2 regions of the Rhodococcus sp. P1Y genome follow, and region 1 is predicted to be linked to the other one. Evidence: predicted binding sites of a transcription regulator. Region 1 holds the regulator's gene; the other holds the start of a gene.

Region 1 (11,054 bases):
CTGTTCGCTCAAACCGTCCGAACCGCATATCCCGTATCCGAGAAGCGCGTTCTGAAAGCCATCGCTGCAGCCGGCAGCAGCTAACGTGACCGTACAACGTGACTTGATCGGCGTGACTCGACAGTCGTGATTCGATAGACGCGACTCAGACGCGGTGACTCAATCGACGACGGATGTTTCGCGGTGTACGCGTAGGTCGTGGATTTCCTTCTCGAAATCTTCCGCAGAACTGAAAGATCGATAGACCGATGCAAACCGAAGGTAAGCGACCTCGTCGAGATCCCTCAACGGCCCGAGGATGGCCAGGCCGACCTCGTGGCTGGGAATCTCGGCAGAACCCGAGGCGCGTACTGCGTCCTCAACTTGCTGCGACAGCAAATTCAGCGCGTCGTTGTCTACGTCACGACCCTGGCATGCCCGTCGAACTCCCTTGACGACCTTCTCCCGGGAGAAGGGTTCGGTGACGCCGCTGCGCTTGACGACCGCCAACACCGCCGTTTCGACGGTAGTAAAGCGTCGACCGCATTCCGGACATGACCGACGTCGCCGAATTGCCTGCCCTTCGTCTGCTTCGCGCGAGTCCACCACGCGGGAATCGGGATGCCTGCAGAACGGGCAATGCATGTAAGCGCCTCCGTCGTAGCCGTTGCACACTCTCGAATGACTCGTGAGAGGTACAGGCATCGAGGATACTCGGAGCCCTACGAACGCGCCTCGATCACCCAGCACAGCGCGCTACGGCGTAGACGGGGCATCGAACCCCTGCACGACCGCCACCGGCGCGCCGGAGGATTCTGGCGTCGAGTCGAGCGCGTCCGCGCGTAGATTCGCGACGGCCACCAAGCCGAGGATCACGACGGCCGTCGCAACGACACCCGCGACCATTGCGCTCCACGAGATCTTCTCGTCACGATGTGCGCGATCGGTCTGCGCGTCGGGGGAACCGTGAACGACGGCCGACCCGTGTGCGCCCTGCCGCGCCGCCGTATCCAGCACGTATCGGCGACGTTCCACCGTGCCGCGACGACGGGTGGGCGTGGCCGACCGCGATCGGCTACCGGTCGATGCGCGCAGTGCTGGGGCAACTCGCCGGTCGGTTGTGATGGTCATCGGAACCTCCGCTGGATGGGACGTGTCGAACGCGATCGAATCGGTTATTCGATCAGGCGTTCGATGAACGCTTGTTCGAAGTTCTATCACGCGACTCCGACAAAGTCAGCAGAAAGTGCGACACGGATCGAACAGATGTTTGATCGAACAGCGTTTACGGGCTAGATTCGTGTCAGAAACCACACGTCACATCCACCCCACGCGTTCGACAGGTACTACCGAGACCGGAACTTGGCCCCGAGACTGGAACATCGTCCCGAGACTGGAACATTGCCCGAGGCCGGAGAACTCTCGTCCAGACCGAACCGAACGCGCGTACGACGCAGGAGGACGCACGAATGAAGGACGAGACCTCGTCAGGGTCGGCGAAATCGGCGCCGAGATCGACCGGGCAGTCGACAACGAAGTCGGCGGGCAAACCCGCAGCGGTTCCGACCGCGAAGGCGTTCGAGGGCGAGGGCACCGACATCAACGCCGGACTGACCGAGCGCCAACGCAAGGTTCTCGAAGTCATCAGGGCGTCGGTCACCGAACGCGGGTACCCGCCCAGCATCAGGGAGATCGGGGATGCCGTAGGACTGACCTCGACGTCGTCGGTTGCTCATCAACTCCGCACGCTCGAGCGCAAGGGCTTCCTTCGCCGCGACGCGAACCGTCCCCGCGCTGTCGACGTCCGCGGCCTCGACGAGGTACAGGCCGATCACGCGGCAGCGGTGGCGGACGGATCGGCAACGGCGGAGGATCAGCTTCCGACGCCGACGTTCGTGCCTGTTCTCGGACGTATCGCGGCAGGCGGTCCGATCCTCGCCGAGGAAGCGGTCGAAGACGTGTTCCCGCTTCCGCGCGAACTCGTGGGACAGGGCTCGTTGTTCCTGCTGAAAGTCGTGGGCGAGTCCATGATCGAGGCAGCCATCTGCGACGGCGACTGGGTGGTCGTACGCCAGCAGAGCGTCGCCGACAACGGAGACATCGTGGCCGCGATGATCGACGGCGAAGCCACGGTCAAAACGTTCAAGCGAACGAAGGGCGATGTGTGGTTGATGCCGCACAACCCGCTGTTCGAGCCCATCCCCGGCAACGACGCAGCGATCCTCGGCAAGGTTGTCACGGTAATGCGCAAGCTCTGACGACAAACAATGCTCTGACGACAGACACTGCTTTGACGACAAGCGATGCCAACGGCCCGAAACCTTTCAGGTTTCGGGCCGTTGTACGAAGATCGGCGAACTACAGATCGAGACCGCGTCCGATGATCTCCTTCATGATTTCGGTCGTGCCGCCGTAGATCGTTTGGACGCGAGAATCCATGTACGCCTTGGCGATCGGGTATTCCTTCATGTAGCCGTAGCCTCCGTGCAACTGGAGGCAGCGATCGATGAGCTTGACCTGGTTCTCGGTCGTCCACCACTTCGCCATGGCCGCTTCCTGGACCGTCAACGTCCCGGCGTTGAGAAGTTCGATGAACTTGTCGACCATGATTCTCGTAGCGGTCGCCTCGGTTGCCAACTCGGCAAGAACGAACCGTGTGTTCTGGAACTTTCCGATGGACTTGCCGAAGGCCTTGCGATCACGGCAGTACTGAATGGTCATCTCCAGCGCGGATTCCATCGCGGCGGCTGCGACGACGGCAATCGAGAGCCGCTCCTGCGGAAGATTCTGCATCAGGTAGATGAAGCCCATGCCCTCTTCGCCGAGCAGGTTCGCGGCAGGAACGCGAACATCGGTGAAACTGAGTTCGGCTGTGTCCTGAGCCTTCATGCCGATCTTGTCGAGGTTCCTGCCGCGCTCGAAGCCCGGCATGTCGCGCTCGACGACCAGCAGGCTGAATCCCTGGGCGCCCTTCTCGGGGTCGGTACATGCGACGACGATGATCAGGTCAGCGTTGATTCCGTTGGTGATGAACGTCTTGGAGCCGTTGAGAACCCACTCGTCACCGTCACGAACCGCTCGGGTCTTGATGCCCTGCAAGTCGCTGCCGGTACCGGGCTCGGTCATAGCGATCGCCGTGATCAGCTCACCCGAGCTGAAACCTGGGAGCCAACGCTGCTTCTGCTCTTCGTTGGTCAGCTCGATGAGGTAGGGCGCGACGACGTCGTTGTGCAGTGTGAAGCCGATTCCGCTGTACCCACCACGGGTCGTCTCCTCGGTGACAATGGCGTTGTAGCGGAAGTCCTTGACGCCACCGCCGCCGTACTCCTCGGGGACCGCGGTACCGAGGAATCCCTGCTTGCCTGCCTCGACCCACACATCTCGGTCGACGATGTTCTGCTCTTCCCACTTCGCATGGTTCGGGGCGACGTGCTGGTCGAGAAACTTGCGATACGACTCGCGAAAGAGGTCGTGCTCGGCTTCGAACAGTGTGCGGTCCACTACTTCTCCTTCGAGGTGCTGCCGGGAACGGTGCTGCCCACGGCGGTGCGTGCCGACAAGAATGGCGTTCCCTCGACCCTACGACCGCTCCTCGGCCACAGTCGATGACCGAGCCGTGCGTGATCGGTGACCGTACTAGCGAGTAGCTTTCCGGCTCAGGGCCCGCAACACCGGATATCCGACGAGGATGCCGACCGAACCCCAGGCGATTCCGCCCAGTTCGATGGAGCCGACCTGGAGCGTCAAGTCCCCGATACCGGCCACGATCGCTGCTGCAACCACGGTGAGGTTCACCGGGTCGGTGAAGTCGACCTTGTTGTCGGTCCAGATGCGCACGCCCAACAATCCGATCAAGCCGTAGAGCACCAGCGTTGCGCCCCCGATGACCCCGCTGGGCACCGTGAACACGAGAGCACCGAACTTGGGTGAGAACGCCAGAACGATCGCGGTTGCTGCCGCGACCCAGTACGCCGCCGTCGAGTACACCCGAGTCGCTGCCATTACGCCGATGTTCTCGGCGTAGGTCGTCGTACCCGAGCCGCCTGCGGCGCCGGCGAGTGTCGTGGCGAGACCGTCCGCGATGAGGGCGTCCCCGGCCAAGTCGTCGAGGGGCTTGCCGGTCATGGCGGACACCGCTTTGACGTGACCGACGTTCTCGGCGACGAGAACGATGACAACGGGTAGCGCTATCAGTACGACCGACAGTTCGAATGTGGGCCCACGGAACTCCGGGATTCCGATCCACGCAGCAGCGCGCATGGCGTCGAGCTTGGCCGAGTCGATCTGTCCGAGCACGGCCGCGAACAACCAGCCGATGATCACTCCGACAAGAATGCCGAGACGTCCGAGTAGCCCGGGACCTGCGGCAGTGATCACGAGTATTGACACGAGGGTGACGGCCGCCACCAGCGGTTGAGCCTCGAATGACGTCGTCGCAGCGGGTGCAAGATTGAATCCGATCAGCACGACGACAGCGCCGGTGACCACAGGTGGCATCACGGCTTCGACAACCCGACCGCCGGCGAATCTGACGACGAATCCGACTGCTGCCAGCACGATTCCGACCGACATCACCGCACCGAGTTGCGCCGCGGGCCCATTCGCCTGAGCGGCGCTCAACGGCGCGATGAACGCGAACGACGACCCTAGGTAGCTGGGAATTCGCCCGCGGGTGATGATCAGGAACAGCGCCGTCCCGATGCCCGAGAAGAGCAGGGTCGTAGTGACGGGGAACCCGGTCAAGGTCGGGACGAGCAACGTCGCGCCGAACATCGCGATCACGTGCTGCATGCCGATCCCGACGGTCCGTGGCCACGACAGCCGTTCGTCCGGCGCCACCACTGCGCCTGCAGTGGGCGTTTTACCGTCGCCGTGCAGGGTCCATCCGAAGTTTCGACTCACAAGGAGACGATCCTACGGGGAAATCAGCCGAGTATCGCTGTGACGGCCGCACGCGCCGCCGTGGAACTGTCGGTCTTCAACGCCGCGTCAGCCGCGTCCTTGCACTGCTGCAACGTCACCGAGGACAGCTTCGCTCCGACGTGCGCCACAGCAGCCGACGCCGCAGACAGAGACGTGATTCCGAGCCCGACGAGGACGCAGGCCAACAACGGATCTGCGGCCGCCTCACCGCACACTCCGACCGGTTTGCCAGCCGCTGCTCCTGCTTTCGCCGTGTGCGCGACTAGGGCGATGACGGCCGGTTGCCACGGGTCGGTCAGCGATGCCAGCTGGGACGACATTCGGTCCGCCGCCATCGTGTACTGAGCGAGGTCGTTCGTACCGATCGACAGGAAGTCGACGTGTTCGAGGATGTGCTCGGCGAGAAGGGCTGCCGCTGGAATCTCGATCATGACCCCGGGCTTCAGCCCGCGTTCGCGCGCATCGGACGCGAAGGCAGCAGCCTCGGCCGCGGTGGCGATCATCGGAGCCATGACCCACGGCGCCGACCCCGTTGCCGCCGCGGCCGCGGCGATGCCGTCGAGCTGACGGTAGAGAATCCCCCTGTCCGCCTCGGCGATTCGAATGCCGCGAATTCCGAGTGCCGGATTGGCCTCGTCGGCGTGGTTGGCGAACCGAAGCGGCTTGTCGGAGCCGGCATCGAGCGTTCGCACGACCACCTTCCGGCCGTCGAACGCCTCCAGCACCTGAGCGTAGATCTCGGCCTGTTCGTCGACCGTCGGCTCGACGTCGCGGTCGAGGAAACAGAGTTCGGTGCGGAACAACCCGATCCCCTCGGCGGCTGTCTTTCTGGCTGCCCGTGCCCCTGCACCGTCCTGCACGTTGGCGAGGATATCGACGGTGTGGCCATCGGACGTGGCTCCGGGCCCCGTCCACTGCGACACGCGGTCGAGCTCCGCAAGTGATGTTTCGACGGCGTTCACAGCCTGCGCGGCGTCGGGTTCGAGCACGATGTCACCGGTGATTCCGTCGACGAGCGCGCTCGTTCCCTCGGGCACGTCGTCGAGACCGAATACCGCAACGACACAGGGAATTCCCAGCTGGCGCGCGATTATTGCAGTGTGACTTGTCGGCCCTCCGAGCGACGTTGCGAGCCCAACTACCAGACTCGCGTCGAGGCCGGCAGTATCGGCGGGCGCGAGGTCGTCGGCCAGCAGAACCGAGGGAACCGACGGCGTGGGAACACCGGGTTCGGGGACGCCGAGAATCTCGGCGATGACGCGGTCGCGTATATCGCGCAGATCGGTCACGCGCTCGGCCATCAGACCACCGAGTTTGTCGAACATGGCCACGAACTTCTCGGTCGCGGCATCGGTAGCGGACGTAGCCGGCGTTCCAGCGAGAATCAGCTTCTCGGCAGCCTTGAGCCAACCCCGATCCTGCGCCATGGCTGCGTTGGCGGACAGAACCTCCGACGCGGCGCCGGTCGCCAACTCTGCGCGCCCGCGCAGACGGTCCGCGACGACGGAAGTAGCGCCGCGGAATTTCTCGACCTCGGCGTCACGGGCATCCTCGTCGATGACGGAGGTGTCCACAGGTACGTCGGGACGCCGTCCTGGCCGGATGACCGGGCCGTAACCGACGCCGGGAACGACCGGCGTGCCGCGTAGTACCGACGAACCGGACAAAGGCACGTCTGCCTCCTGCGTCTCGGCGAGATGCGATCCCGTCATGTGTGTCCTCCTACGAACTCGTCTGCGGTTCTGCACCGCTGTGATCGACTGGCTGCGATCAGCTTGTTGTGATCGAGATTACTCTTTGCTCTTGACATGTCAACAGATACGGGCGTAAAACAACATAATCCAACATCTACACCGGGCGAAGCGCAGCCCGCAGGTGCGACCGGAGAGACAGGAGGCGCAGATGTACGCAGAAGAACGGCAGCAGTCCATAGCGGAATTGATCACCACCCGCGGCCGCGTCTCCGTGGCCGACCTGTCCACCTCCTACGGCGTCACGACCGAGACGGTTCGCCGCGACCTCGCCGTCCTCGACCGAGCGGGCATAGTCCGCCGGGTGCACGGCGGCGCCGTACCGGCATCGGCATTGACCATCGCCGAACCAGGCGTCGGTGAGCGCGAGTACACCCGCGCCGAGCAGAAGGACGCGATCGCTGCTGCGGCAGTCGACTACCTACCACCGTCCGGTGGTAGCGCGGTATTCGACGCCGGAACGACGACGGGACGGCTCGCTGCGTTGCTCGGCAATGCTTCCGAACTCACGTTGATCACCAACTCGATTCCCATTGCAGCTCGTGTCGCACCCCTCGGCGGAGTCAACCTGCGCATGCTCGGCGGACGTGTACGTGGCACGACACAAGCAGCAGTCGGCGAGGAAGCACTCAGCGCGCTCGAATGGTTGCGCGTCGACGTCGCGTTCATCGGAACCAACGCCCTCAGCGTCGGCCACGGCCTGTCGACCCCCGACAGTGACGAGGCTGCGGTCAAGCGCGCCATGGTCCGTACGGCCAACCACGTTGTAGTGCTTGCCGATTCGTCGAAGATCGGGCGAGAGCACGTGGTGAGCTTCGCCCGGCTCGACTCCATCGATGTACTGGTCACCGACCCAGACATCGACGACAACGATCACAAGAGTTTGACCGACAACGGAATCGAGGTGGTGATCGCATGATCGTCACACTGACGGCCAACCCGAGCATCGACAGAACAGTGATGCTCGATTCGGAGTTGACGCGCGGCGGAGTGCACCGAGCACGCGGCGCCGTGAACGATCCAGGCGGCAAGGGCGTCAACGTCGCCCGGGTGCTCACAGCGTCCGGTGTGCAAGCGATGGCTGTACTCCCCGCGGCAGAGCACGATCCGCTTCTGGACGCGCTGGCCGGCAAAGGAGTGCGGTACTGCGCTATTGCCACGGCCGATCTCGCCCGCACCAACATCACCGTCAGCGAACCCGGCGGCACGACTACCAAGATCAACGAGCCTGGTGCCGAGCTGACCGCTGCCACCAGAGACGAATTGTTCGCCGCGGTGGTCGATCTCGGCCGTGATGCGACCTGGGTTGCGCTATCCGGTTCGCTCCCGCCCGGGATTCCGGTGGGCTGGTACGGCGAACTGGTGACGGCGCTGCGTACGACGTCGTGCAAGGTAGCGGTGGATACCTCGGATGCGCCGCTGCTGGCACTGGCAGCATCGTTCCCCGAGTCGGCGCCTGACCTGATCAAGCCGAACTCCGAGGAACTCGCGCAACTCACCGGAGTCGACGGGGACGAACTCGAGCGTGCCGCTGCCGCAGGCGATCCGACTGCAGCGGTCGAGGCCAGCCGTATCCTCCTGGGGCGGGGTGTCGGCGCCGTGCTGGCTACCCTCGGCCGCGCGGGCGCAGTGCTGGTGACCGCCGAGGGTTCGTGGTTCGCTACCCCACCCGCAATCGAGGCCATCAGTACCGTCGGCGCAGGCGATTCGTCGCTCGCGGGTTACATCCTCGCCGACATCGAACGTTGCACTCCCGCAGACAGAATTCGCCGCGCAGTCGCCTACGGCACCGCCGCAACCGCGCTGCCGGGGACGACGCTCCCGACACCGGAGCAGACACACCCCGAATCCGTAACGGTACGAGCACTCGACTCGCCCCGCTCCCCGAACCCATCCACCTCCCCCCATTCCGTTTCCTCCACCTCGCAGACACTCTCCTAGGAGCCGTCATGTCCACACCCACCCATGATCCCGCGATCATCGTCGAGGAGCTCGTGCTCCTCGACGCGGATCTCGGCGAGTCCAAAGATGCTGTCATCTCCAGGCTCTCGACCTTGCTCGCCGAGAACGGCCGCGCCACCGATGCAGATCCACTGCGCGACGCAGCCTTGGCTCGTGAGGCGCAGTCCGCCACCGGACTCCCGGGCGGCATCGCGATTCCTCATTGCCGCGCCGACGCCGTCACCACGGCCTCGCTCGGCTTTGCCAGGTTGAACCCGAAGGTCGACTTCGGTGCTCCCGACGGCCCGGCCGACCTGGTGTTCCTCATCGCTGCTCCCGCGGGCGCCGGATCGGCACACATGAAGCTGCTCTCGAGCCTCGCACGTGCGCTGGTCAAGCCCGCGTTCGTCACTTCCCTTCGTGAGGCACCGACTGCAGCGGCCATCGTCGCTCTCGTCGACGGCGTCATCAACCCCGCTCCGAAGGCTGCCCCAGCGAAGGCCGTACCCGAGTCCACACCTGAGACCGCAGCCGTCAGCACCGCCAAGCACTCGGCCCCGGAGACCGCCCCCACTGCTTCGGCGGAGACGCCGAAGCACATAGTCGCCGTCACTGCATGCCCGACGGGCATCGCGCACACCTACATGGCGGCAGATTCCCTCGTCGCCGCGGGTGAGCGAGCAGGCGTCACAGTGCACGTCGAGACCCAGGGTTCGAGCGGCAGCACTCCACTCGACCCCGCGCTGATCGCGAGCGCCGAAGCCGTCATCTTCGCAACGGACGTCGGAGTGAAGAACAAAGAACGGTTTGCCGGTAAACCGGTCATCTCGTCCGGCGTCAAGCGCGCCATCAACGAACCCGACGTGATGGTCACCGAGGCCCTGCGTGCGTCGAACGATCCGAACGCTGCGCGCGTGTCGGGCACGGCTGCAGCGGCGGGCGCAAACAACTCCGGCGCAGGCGAACTCGGCTGGGGCACTCGCATACGCCAGATCCTGCTGACCGGCGTCAGTTACATGATCCCCTTCGTAGCCGCTGGTGGCCTTCTCATCGCCCTCGGGTTCCTTCTCGGCGGCTACGAGATCTCCAGCAATGCCGAAGAGATCGTGATCAACAACTCGATCACGGCGCTCCCCGACGGTGGCCTGAAGGCCTACCTCGGAGCGGTTCTGTTCCAGATCGGCGCGCTGTCGTTCAGCTTCCTCGTCCCTGCGCTGGCCGGTTACATCTCCTACGCGATCGCTGACCGACCGGGTCTGGCGCCAGGTTTCACCGCGGGTGCTGTGGCCGTACTCGTCGGCGCAGGCTTCATCGGTGGACTCGTCGGCGGCCTGATCGCCGGCTTCGTCGCACTGTGGATCAGCCGATGGAAGATTCCGGCCTTGCTTCGCGGCCTCATGCCCGTCGTGATCATTCCTCTGTTCGCCACGCTGATCGTCGGCGCTCTGATGTTCCTCGTCCTCGGCAAGCCGCTGGCCGCCATCACCAGCGGCTTGACCGACTGGCTCAACGGACTGACCGGAACCTCGATCATCATCCTCGGCATCATTCTCGGCCTGATGATGTGCTTCGACCTCGGCGGACCGGTGAACAAGGCTGCATACGCGTTCGCAACGGCGGGCCTGTCGGTCACCGATGTCGCCTCGCTTCGCATCATGGCGGCAGTCATGGCTGCAGGAATGGTTCCTCCTCTCGCAATGGCACTTGCGTCGCTCGTTCGCCCGCGATTGTTCACCGAAGCCGAACGTGAAAACGGTAAGGCCGCATGGTTCCTCGGAGCAGCATTCATCTCCGAAGGCGCCATCCCGTTCGCCGCGGCTGATCCTTTCCGCGTGATCCCCTCGATGATGGCCGGCGGCGCGCTCACCGGCGCGCTCATCATGGCAACCGATGTAACGCTCAGTGCCCCGCACGGAGGTCTCATCGTCTTCTTCGCCATCGGAAAGTTCCTCTGGTTCCTGGTCGCATTGGTCGCCGGAACACTACTGTCGGCGTTCTTGGTCGTGTTTGCCAAGCAGTTCCTCAGAGGTAAGAACGCTCCAACAGAAGAATCCCTCGATCCCGACCTCGTCGCTGCCTGATTCACTCGACATCACCCAAGAAGGAGCACTCACATGCCAAGCACCACAGTCACCGTCGGATCCGCCATCGGTTTGCACGCACGTCCAGCAGCGTTGATCGCCGAGGCGGTGGCCGACGCCGGCGTCGACGTGACCCTCGCAGTCGAGGGTGAAGAGCCGGTCGACGCCGGATCGGCGCTGATGATCATGACACTCGGCGCAGTCAAGGGCACCGAAGTCACCGTCGAGAGCGAGGATCAGGCTGCGCTCGACACGGTGGCGGCGCTGGTGGCGTCCGACCTCGACGCCTGAGCTCAGCTCCGGCGTCGAGCCATCCCGAACGTGTAGAAGATCGACACCAGTAGCAACGCACCGGCGGCGGCCATCGCACCGAGACTCC
Region 2 (11,054 bases), 400 kb from region 1:
TCAGCACATCTCGTTCGGTCACCGACCCCGGTTCACCGCTGTACGTGGGGACTCCGGCGACCAGTTCGCTCTTGATGGTGTCGAGACCTGTGTCCTGCCCTACCGGTTTGGCGCCAGCCCGACACAGTTTGATTCCGTTGTACTTCGCCGGATTGTGGCTCGCGGTGAACATCGCACCGGGGCAATCGAGGAATCCGGACGCGAAGTACAGCTGATCGGTCGACGCGAGACCGATGTGCACGACGTCCAACCCTTGCGACGTCACCCCCTCGGCGAACGCTCTCGACAGTTCGGGCGAAGACGCGCGCATGTCGTGGCCGATCGCAACAGTCGTGACTTCAGGACTGCGCACCAGCCGGGCGAACGACGCTCCCACATCACGGACGAACGCGGAATCGATCTGCTCACCCACCACCCCCCGAACGTCGTAGGCCTTGATGACTGCGTTGACGGATTCGGCAGTGCGTGCCACGAACAACTCCTCGGATTCTCGACGGGGTGAGGCATGAGCGCATCGTCTCGCGATGCGTCCTACAAGAATGTGTCACATATGGTCACGGCAGGCGCGACCACGGCACACAGATGTGATTGAAACGATGTCTGCCTCGAACGACAGTGTCACGACGGCAATTCCGCGAGCTGACCTCGAATCAGGCCGTGGGATCGGGAAGCACTCGCAAATGGCCGCGACGCCCGGTTCGAACGGGCGATGCCGGGCGCCTGTCGGCTGCGGCAACCTGCCCCCGGGCGCCTTGACGGCCCGTCGCCCCGCTGTCGCGAGAACGTTCTCCCCGGCCGGCTTCGCGTACGGCTTCCGCCAGGGCGGTGAGATCGTCCTCGTCGGGCGAGGTGGTGGTGAAGCCACCCTCGTAGCGCACCAACTCCCAGCCCTTCGGCGCGGTCGTGGTCGATGCGTGTATTTCGCACAGGTCCCAGGAGTGCGGCTCCTCGACGGTGGCGAGTGGGCCGACTACCGCGGTCGAGTCGGAATAGACATACGTGAGCGTCGCAACAGCCGAACGGTTGCACCCAGGCCTGCAGCATCCACGCAGAGATCTCACACACGAGAGAGTAGCCCCCTGCGCCGACACCGAGCCGCTCGACACACCGCTAGTCCGCCCCGATAACCTCTCGCCATGGCTCGAGGCACTTCGGCACGCAGAACGACCTCCCGATCCGCCGCACGCCGTGGGCGGGGCGTGCGAGGACCGATACTTCCCGTCGGCGTACCAGGGCATCGCTCGCGCGCCGACAGATTCGATCGAGCCGTTCTGGAGGCGTTCGCGCGAATAGATCACCGTTGGCACGACAAGCTGGAGCGACTCGACATCGCCGTCGACGAAGTGCCGAAGATTCGCGCCAAGGATCCCGAGTCGGTCAACTGGCCACCCGAGGTGGTCGCCGAGGGTCCGGTACCACTGTCGCGGCTGGTTCCAGCGGGAATCGACAAGCGCGGAGAAGCGACACGCGCTCGGATCGTATTGTTCCGTCGGCCGCTTGAGCGGCGGGCGAAGCACCGGGACGATTTGGAGGATCTTCTCTACGAGGTGCTCGTGGAACAGGTAGCTACCTACCTGGGCGTCGACGCCGATGTGATCGATCCCGGCATCGACGACGAGAACTGAAAGGTCGGACCGTAGATGGTCAGACGATCCCGCGCTTGAGGCGTCGACGTTCACGCTCGGACAACCCGCCCCAGATGCCGAACCTCTCGTCGTTGGCGAGAGCATATTCGAGGCACTCGTCCTTGACCTCGCAGCCGAGGCAGATCCGCTTTGCTTCGCGCGTCGATCCACCCTTCTCCGGGAAGAAAGCCTCGGGGTCGGTCTGTGCACACAGGGCACGTTCCTGCCACTGATCTTCGATCTCGTCGAACATCTCGTCGAAGCCTGCGATGAGGCTCAGCACTGGGCGGACGGGCTCGCGCATCGGCAGATCTTCGACCGAGCCGTCCTCGGACTCGTCGTCCGAGTCCGGTTCGCCGAGTTCGGCGTCTTCCGCCGCGAAGGCATCGCCGCCGATATCGCGAACGACATATCCGGCGCCGGCATCGACTGGAACGATCCCGGAGTCGACTTCGATCGACCCCCCGGCAGGTTCCTGTTCGACGCGCAGCGACGTGCCCTCGGTTCCCTTCTCGCAGTCGCCTTGTTCCGCGCCTGCTATGGAATCGGTCTGCGGCGCGTCGTCGACTGCGCTGAGGTGAGCCGGGGCCTCGCCCCGTTGTTCACGTGTCGCGTTCTGGTCGTACATCGCTTCCGCCTCCTCACCTTCGAATAGCGCAGATACTGCCGGTCGGTTCCGAACACCTTGCCCCGCGCCGGTATTCGTTGTCATGCCGGAACCCTCGACCTCTAGTACACGTATCCATAAGATGACAAGCCACGAGAAGACAAGCCATGGGAACGCATGTTCGAATCAAGGCCAGCTCCAAGCGAACTCGCTTGAAAACCTTGGAATGACATACATGTGATTAGACACGCCGGAGTGCGCTGAGGTCAAGCCGACGACCTATTTTCCAATACCATCTAGGGCCCAAAAACTGCACCCTCCCCGAATCAGCGGCCATCTTGCGCGTGTCGCGGCGGGAAACTGGCCGTCGAACAGGCGCTGAGCTCGGACAGCAATGGGTGCCCACGCAGCTCTGGAACCGACGGCATAGGCTTTCTACCTGTGAAAGTGACTGTCTTGGTCGGTGGTGTGGGAGGAGCTCGATTCCTCCAGGGTCTCAGAACCCTTTTGGGCGACGACGGTGAGATCACCGCAATCGTCAACGTAGGCGACGACGTGTGGATGCACGGCCTCCGCATCTGTCCCGATCTGGACACGTGCATGTACACACTCGGTGGTGGAATCGACACCGAACGCGGCTGGGGCCGAATAGCGGAGACTTGGCATGCGCGAGACGAACTCGCCGCCTATGGAGCCGATCCGGATTGGTTCGGTCTCGGCGACCGCGACATCGCCACACACCTCATACGTAGCCGAATGCTTCGAGCAGGGTATCCGTTGTCGGCGGTGACGGAGGCACTGTGCAACAGGTGGAAGCCCGGGGTCAGATTGATTCCCGTAACGGACGATCGGAGCGAGACCCATGTGGTCGTGTCCGATCCGGAGGACCCGACGGGCGAAACGCAGCGAGCTATTCACTTCCAAGAGTGGTGGGTTCGCTACCGCGCGCAGATCGAGACACACAGCTTCGCCAACGTCGGTGCGGAGCAGGCGAGTCCGGCGCCCGGTGTACTCGATGCAATCGAGAACGCCGACGCCGTGATCCTCGCGCCGTCCAACCCGGTCGTCAGCGTCGGCGCCGTGCTTGCGGTCCCGGGGATTCGTAGCGCTCTGCGCACCACTCCGGCCAAGGTGGTCGGCCTGTCACCGGTGATAGACGGTAAACCGCTGCGCGGCATGGCCGACGAATGCCTGACGGTCATCGGCGTCGAAACCAGCGCGGAGGCGATCGGACAGCACTACGGTGCACGCTCGGACACCGGCATACTCGACACGTGGTTGATTCATTCGACCGACACTGCGGTGGTTCCAGGAGTGGACGTTCGGAGTGTGCCACTACTGATGACCGACCCGGCTACCACTGCCGAGATGGCTGCCGTTGCACTGCGGTCCGCGGGGCTCGATCTGTGAACACCGAGCCCGCGCACTCGATTGCTGCGTCGCCGTCCGTACCCACCGATCACGCGCCGGGCGGAAGCATCGAAATACTTCCGGTACTCGGCCTTCCCGAGTTTCGTCCCGGTGACGATCTTGCCGCCGCGATCGCCGAACACGCGCCGTGGATTCGCAACGACGACATCCTTGTGGTCACGAGCAAGGCCTTCTCCAAGGTGGAGGGCAGGCTCGTCGACGCACCACTCGATCCCGACGAACGCGACGCAGCACGCAGAGTTCTCGTCGATCAGGAAGCCGTTCGTGTCGTCGCCCGCAAGGGGCGAACCCTCATCACAGAGAACAAGCTCGGCATCGTCCAAGCTGCATCGGGAATCGACGGGTCCAACGTAGACCGCGCCGAACTCGCTTTGTTGCCAATCGATCCCGACGCAAGCGCATCGCGGTTGCGCAGCGCGCTGGCGGCATCTCTCGGCGTCTCGGTCGGCGTCGTCGTCACCGACACGATGGGTAGGGCGTGGCGCGTCGGACAGACCGATGCAGCAATCGGTAGTGCCGGTCTTGCAGTAGTGCACGCGTACGCAGGCGCCGAGGACGGGCAAGGAAACGAGTTGGTCGTAACGGAGGTGGCCGTCGCCGACGAGATCGCTGCCGCAGCCGATCTCGTCAAGGGCAAGCTCGGCGGGGTGCCTGTCGCCGTGGTCCGTGGACTCGCCCCGGTCGACAACGGTTCACGCGCACGAGATCTGGTACGGCCGGGAGAGGACGACCTGTTCTGGCTGGGTACCGCCGAATCCATCGAACGCGGACACCGAGAAGCGCTTCTGCTTCGGCGATCGGTTCGATCTTTCACGGAAGAACCCGTCGGCGAGAGCGACATTCGCGATGCGGTTGCCGAAGCCCTGACCGCACCCGCACCTCATCACACCCGGCCGGTCAGGTTCGTTTGGGTACGCACACCGGCACTTCGTGTTCAGCTACTGAAACTGATGGCCGAGCAATGGCGCAGCGATCTTCGGGAGGACGGTCTCGACGAAGAGCGAATCGATGCCAGAATCGCCCGTGGATCCATTCTCTTCGACGCACCCGAGGTCGTCATCCCGTTCTGTGTGCCGGACGGGGCGCACCGATATCCGGACGAACGGCGCACGCGCGCCGAGGAAACCATGTTCACCGTCGCGGTGGGTGCCGCGGTGCAGGGGCTGCTGGTCTCTCTCGCGGCGCGCGGAATCGGTAGTTGCTGGATAGGTTCGACGATCTTCGCCGCCGATCTCGTGCGCAGCGAACTGGGACTCCGTGCCGACTGGAAAGCCATGGGCGCCATAGCTATCGGCTATCCCGACGAGCCGCTGACGCCGCGCACTCCTGCTGCTGTCGATACTGGGCTGGTGGAGATCTGAGGTGAGTTCGCAGTCGCTGCACAACTCCGCCGTCGCCGCCCTGGAGGGGTGGTCGGTGCGCGAGGACCACGAGGAATCGTTACGTCAGACGATGCTCGCGTTTCTCGCTGCAAGTCCCGACGGTTGCCTTCGCGCCAATGAACCGGGACACATCACTGCATCGTCGCTGGTGCTGACTGCGTCGGGTCGCGAAGTCCTGCTGACGCTTCACCCGAGGGTGGGCCGCTGGATCCAACTCGGTGGACACTGCGAGGAGACGGACGAGACGGTAGTCGATGCGGCATTGCGGGAAGCGCGAGAGGAGTCGGGAATCGACGAGCTCACGATCCATCCCACGCTTCTTTCCGCGCACACGCATCCCATTACGTGTTCGCTCGGTAAGCCGACCCGTCATCTCGACCTGAGATTCCTCGTCCGTGCTGCGCCCGGGTCACGCGCCGTGCGCAGCGAAGAATCGACCGACCTACGGTGGTGGCCGGTCGATTCGCTGCCCGATTCTGCCGAAGTGGAAACGATCGACCATTTGGTCCAGTTGGCGCGCACTAGAGCTGGAGTGGAGCCTGCGGAATGACCATTCGGCTGGAGTGGAGCCTGCGGAATGACCCTCTGACCGGAGTGGAGCCTGCGGAATGACCCTCTGACCGGAGTGGAGCCTGCGGAATGACCCTCTGACCGGAGTGGAGCCTGCGGAATGAGCGGTAGCTGATCAGACGTCGGTGGAGAAGCGAATTCCGCCGTCGGGAAGTTTGACTCCCGGCCAGACCCGAGCTCCGCGCAGGAGTTCGCAGCGTGCGCCGATGTCAGCGCCGTCGCCAATCACTCCGTCTCGTACCAGAGCGCGAGGCCCGATGCGTGCGCCGAATCCGATGATCGACCGTTCGACCACCGCTCCGGCCTCGATCACGGCACCGTCGAACACCACGGCACCGTCGAGCCGTGCGCCCGCACCGATTTCGGCTCCCCGTCCGACGACCGTCCCACCGATCAGCAGCGCCCCTGGAGCCACACCGGCACTCGGGTGGACGAGCGACTCGCCACGCGTTCCGGTCAGTGCCGGTGATGGCGCGATGCCGCGCACGAGGTCGGCAGAGCCTTTGACGAAGTCCTCCGGCGTTCCCATGTCGCGCCAGTATGCGCTGTCGACATGGCCGTAGACGCGCTTGTTCTCAGCAAGCAGCGAGGGGAACACCTCTCGCTCGACCGACACCGGCCGATCCGACGCGATCGTCTCGATGATCTCTCGCTTGAACACGTAGCAGCCGGCGTTGATCTGATCGGTCGGTGGATCCTGCGTCTTCTCCAGGAAAGCAGTGACGCGCCCGTCTTCGTCGGTCGGTACGCATCCGAACGCCCTCGGGTCTCCGACGCGCACGAGGTGCAGCGTGACGTCGGCCTCGGTTCGCTGGTGCGTATCGAGCACGGCCGTCAGGTCGGTTCCACCCAGAACGTCACCGTTGAACACGACGACGTTGTCGGCACGAAGCTTCGGCAGTACGTTGCGGATTCCGCCGCCGGTACCCATCGGCTCGGTCTCGGTTACGTACTCGAGTTCGATGCCGAGCGCTGATCCGTCGCCGAAATGCTCTTCGAACACTTCGGCTTTGAACGAGGTGCCGAGCACGACATGGTCGATTCCCGCTGCTTTGATGCGGGCCAGCAGATGGTGGAGAAACGGAAGTCCTGCGGTGGGAAGCATGGGCTTCGGCGCCGACAAGGTGAGCGGCCTGAGCCGGGTTCCTTTGCCGCCCACGAGAATCACGGCATCAGTTGTCTTGTTGGTGTCAGCTGACACGGTCGGCCTCCCTGTTGTCACTTGTGTCGAGGATCATCGATGTGTCGCTGCCGAAGCGCCGAAGCCACAACCACCTTCGACCGCGCTGCCAAGCCCATGCGCAGCGCCCATCGTAAGGGAGCTTGCCATACGTGGGGATGTCGATCGGCTTGGAAGCGATACGCACTCGCATGGTGCGCTGGAAGCATCAGCTCCGGATGTCTACCTGCCGCATGCCCTTTGGAATGGGTTACTTCCACCTCGGGTACGTAGACATTGAGCCATCCTGCGGTGCCGAGGCGATCGCCCAGATCGACATCCTCCATGTACATGAAGTAGCGGGAATCGAACCCGTTCACCGAATCGAACGCAGACCGCCTGAGCAGTAGGCAGGATCCCGACAGCCATCCCACCGTGCGTTCGGTCACAGCTTCGTTGTCCTGTCGGTAGCGCGATGTCCACGGATTGTTCGGCCAGATCTTCCCGAGCAACGCGTGTCCCGCCCCTGACGTGAGATCGGGTACCGACCGAGCCGACGGATACCGACTCCCGTCGGGCTCCCTGATCAGCGGCCCGAGGGCGCCTGCGCGTGGCCACCGCTCCGCCGCGGCGAGCAAGCCATCGAGGGATCCGGGATGCCACCGCACGTCGGGATTGGCAACCACGACGAACTCGACGCCCTCGTCCACCTCGGCGACCGCGCGGTTGACGGCTCCCCCGTACCCGAGGTTGGCGCCGGTCCTGAAGAGCCGTGCGCTCGGGTACTTCGTCTCCGCTGCCTCGGGGGTGCCGTCGGTCGAACCATTGTCGGCCATGATGACCTGTGGGTTCTCGGTCGTCGCCGACGCGAGGGAATCGAGGAACTGATCCAGATATTCTCCGGGCGAATAGGTCACCGTAACGACGGCCAGCTTGGAACTCACGCAGGCAACACTATCGGTCGTGCGCCGGTGCAACCCGCAGCGCGTCGTCGAGCGCATCGCGCCAGTCGCGAAGAGGGGCCAGGCCGGCGCCGATCCAGGCATCGGCCGAGAGAACCGAGTACGCAGGCCGCTGCGCCGGTCTCACGTATTCGGTGCTGGAGCACGGCTGCACCCGGTCAGGGTCGGCCCCGACGGCTGCGAACACTGCACGGGCAAGCTCGAACCAGCTGGCTGTGCCCGTGTTGGTCAGGTGCAGTACCGGCGCCTCGATGTGCGACCCTGCCAACTCCAGGAGCCCGCCCGCCAGGTCCCACGAGTAGGTCGGCGAACCGATCTGATCGTCGACGACGCTGACCGTGTCCCGTTCGCGTTCCAGCCGCCTCATCGTCGAGACGAAGTCCGAGCCGGATCCGGTGTACACCCATGCAGTACGGACCACGTTCGCTGTAGGCAGCGCACGGAGAACGGCGAGTTCACCGGCCAGCTTTGTCCGCCCGTACGCACTCTGCGGAGCAGTGGGGGCGTCGACCGGGTACGGAGCCTCGGCAGTTCCGTCGAAGACGTAATCGGTCGACACGTGCACAAGCCGCGCGCCCACTCGTGCACACGCCTCGGCGAGAATGCGTGGCCCCTCGGCGTTGACGGCCCAGGCCTGATCCTCGTCCGATTCCGCAGCGTCGACGGCCGTGTAGGCAGCGCAGTTCACAACGACCGCGCCCGGTTCCACAGCGTCGGCGACGGCCGAGGCGTCGGTGATGTCCAGCTCTCGGCTGGTGACACCGACCGTCCGGCCCTGCACTCCCGGCTCGTCCGAGCGCCTGAGTATCTGCTTGCCGAGTTGCCCCCCGGCTCCTGTTACAAGGATGTTCGCCACAGTCGCAAAGTGTGGCACGCCGACCGCGCTTGAGCGAGGCAGTGAGATTTCACAAGTAGCCTTCGAAGAGCAGAGGACGAGACACACGACGAAACGAACAGGAATCATCCAAGGTGCCACGAGAGTCGGACGGATCACGGGGCGAGCCTCGCCCCGGTCGCGGCGAGGCTCGCCGACGCCCCGCACGCGAGGGCGTCGACCGACCGGACCCGGCGGAACGCCCGCGACGGACCAGGGCAGCCGCAGACCGGGCTCCTCGAGCCTCCGGTGGAGTATCGCTTCGGACACCGCAGGTCATGATCGCCGCGCTCGCCGTCGTCGTTCTCGTCGTGACAGGAGTGGCGTGGCGCAGTGTGGACAGCTTGCGGTCGAACATCGCAACCGCCGGGGCGCTCGGACTCGGTGGCGGCGTCGACGGCGCCGTGGATATTCTCATGGTCGGCACCGACAGCCGTACCGATGCGCACGGCAATTCCCTCTCACAAGCCGAACTCGACTCGCTACGGGCGGGTGAGGAGGTCGCGTCGAACACCGACACCATCGTCCTCATTCGCGTACCGAACGACGGGTCGTCGGCCACCGCGATCTCGATTCCTCGCGACTCCTACGTCGAGGTTCCTGGCATCGGGATGTCGAAGATCAACGCGGCGTACGGCGCTACCAAGGAAAACAAGCGTCTCGAACTGGTCGAGCAGGGTGTCGGTGACGCCGACGCCGAAGATCGGTCCACCGAGGCAGGCCGTGAAGCCCTCATCGAATCGGTGGCGAACCTCACCGGAATCACCGTCGATCATTACGCCGAGGTCGGTCTGCTCGGCTTCGTTCTACTCACCGACGCCGTCGGCGGCGTGGCAGTGTGCCTCAACGCACCGGTCGACGAGCCGATGTCGGGAGCGAATTTCCCTGCAGGAGAACAGACTCTCTCGGGAGCAGATGCACTGAGCTTCGTTCGCCAGCGACACGACCTTCCCCGCGGCGATTTGGATCGCATCGTGCGTCAGCAAGTGTTCATGGCCTCGCTCGTGCGCAGCGTGCTCAGCGCGAAGACGTTGAGCAACCCGAGCAAGTTGAGCCAGCTCAGTGGAGCGGTCCAGCGGTCCGTCGTTCTCGACTCCGACTGGGACATATTGCAGTTCGCCACCCGCCTGCAAGATCTGGCAGGCGGAAAGGTGAAGTTCGAAACCATTCCTGTGGTGGACATCAACGGAGTGACCGACTACGGCGAGTCCGTCGTCGAGGTCGACCCGGCTGCAGTGAAGAGATACGTCGAAGGGCTTCTCGACGGTTCGTCGGAGGACACTGGCTCTCCCCAGCCCACCGACGCACCCGATATCGACCCGTCCTCCGTGACCGTCGACGTCGCCAACGACAGCGGAATCGACGGTCTCGCAAACGGAGTCGCCAGTTCGCTCGGCGCACTCGGTTACACCGGCGGTACGGTCGGCAACTACGAAGGAACGTCGGTGTCGGGCACGACGGTTCAAGCATCCGATCCCGACAGCGATGCAGCGAAGGCGGTTGCGGCAGCCGTCGGCGGTGCCGCGGTGACGGTGGACGACTCTCTCGCGAGCGATACGGTGCGCGTCGTACTCGCTGCCGACTATGCGGGCCCAGGAGTCGACGGAACCGCCACCACCACCACGGCCGAACCCGAACTCGCTGCAGCGGGCGGCGAATCTCCCGCGCCACCGATCGATGCCGGTTCGACCGGTCCTGCCTGCGTCAACTGAGATATTCGACTCTGTGGGTAAGGTCGATGCCGTGGCTTCGACTCTGACTCAGGAACTGCTCGATCCGATTCTCGCGACCGATCCGGCAGGTCCTCGCGTGACCTATTACGACGACGGCACCGGAGAACGCGTCGAGGTGTCCACCGTGACGCTGGCCAACTGGGCAGCCAAAACGGCGAACCTGCTTCGAGACGAATTCGGCCTCGAGCCCGGCGCGCGTGTCAGCGTCCTGCTTCCCGCTCACTGGCAGACCGCAGCGGTGCTGCTCGGCGCCTGGTGGGCGGGCGCGGACGTAGTACTCGGTGCCGACGACGACGCCGAAGTGGCCTTGGCGCACGGTAGCCGAATCGACGAGGCAGGAGACGTACCAGAGGTTCTGGCGCTTTCACTCGACGCGTTCGGCAAGGCCGTCCCGAATCTTCCCGTCGGTGTGACGGATTACGCGACATCGGTTCGTGTTCACGGAGACCAGTTCCGGCCCTCAGGACCAGGCGGCGCACTCGCAGGGCGCTCGGTCGACGAAGTTCTGGCCGCGGCGCGCGCGCGGGCAGAAGCTCATTCACTGGCCGTCGGCGATCGGGTGCTGTCCTCGTTGCCGTGGAGCACCGCCGACGAACTGATCGACGGACTGTTGTCCGTTCTCGTTGCCGGTGGATCTCTCGTCCAGGTCAACAATCCCGACGCGAGCAAGACCGAACACCGCTCTGCCACCGAGAAAGTGACCAAAACTCT

Evidence for each region. The regulator LexA, encoded in region 1, represses DNA repair genes until DNA is damaged. The targets are predictions, from matches to a motif close to CGAACANNTGTTCG.
Region 2: the regulator LexA is predicted to act here: its motif matches at 2,403-2,416, upstream of cofD (2-phospho-L-lactate transferase).

The regions. Positions count from the first base shown of each region.
Region 1 covers NZ_CP032762.1:3,401,284-3,412,337, reverse strand. Annotated here, with positions in the region: gene hrpA (ATP-dependent RNA helicase HrpA) at 1-84, shown strand, start outside; gene nrdR (transcriptional regulator NrdR) at 160-624, opposite strand; gene D8W71_RS15805 (hypothetical protein) at 736-1,110, opposite strand; gene lexA (transcriptional repressor LexA) at 1,449-2,237, shown strand; gene D8W71_RS15795 (acyl-CoA dehydrogenase family protein) at 2,338-3,480, opposite strand; gene D8W71_RS15790 (uracil-xanthine permease family protein) at 3,616-4,881, opposite strand; gene ptsP (phosphoenolpyruvate--protein phosphotransferase) at 4,905-6,614, opposite strand; gene D8W71_RS15780 (DeoR/GlpR family DNA-binding transcription regulator) at 6,805-7,572, shown strand; gene D8W71_RS15775 (1-phosphofructokinase family hexose kinase) at 7,569-8,594, shown strand; gene D8W71_RS15770 (PTS fructose transporter subunit IIABC) at 8,603-10,675, shown strand; gene D8W71_RS15765 (HPr family phosphocarrier protein) at 10,709-10,966, shown strand; gene D8W71_RS15760 (hypothetical protein) at 10,969-11,054, opposite strand, start outside.
Region 2 covers NZ_CP032762.1:3,004,719-3,015,772, reverse strand. Annotated here, with positions in the region: gene D8W71_RS13930 (phosphomannomutase/phosphoglucomutase) at 1-472, opposite strand, end outside; gene D8W71_RS13925 (DUF3499 domain-containing protein) at 651-1,061, opposite strand; gene D8W71_RS13920 (metallopeptidase family protein) at 1,137-1,625, shown strand; gene D8W71_RS13915 (WhiB family transcriptional regulator) at 1,645-1,878, opposite strand; gene cofD (2-phospho-L-lactate transferase) at 2,674-3,642, shown strand; gene D8W71_RS13905 (coenzyme F420-0:L-glutamate ligase) at 3,639-5,024, shown strand; gene D8W71_RS13900 (NUDIX hydrolase) at 5,026-5,595, shown strand; gene D8W71_RS13895 (sugar phosphate nucleotidyltransferase) at 5,731-6,816, opposite strand; gene D8W71_RS13890 (glycosyltransferase family 2 protein) at 6,834-7,718, opposite strand; gene rfbD (dTDP-4-dehydrorhamnose reductase) at 7,729-8,592, opposite strand; gene D8W71_RS13880 (LCP family protein) at 8,889-10,322, shown strand; gene D8W71_RS13875 (TIGR03089 family protein) at 10,354-11,054, shown strand, end outside.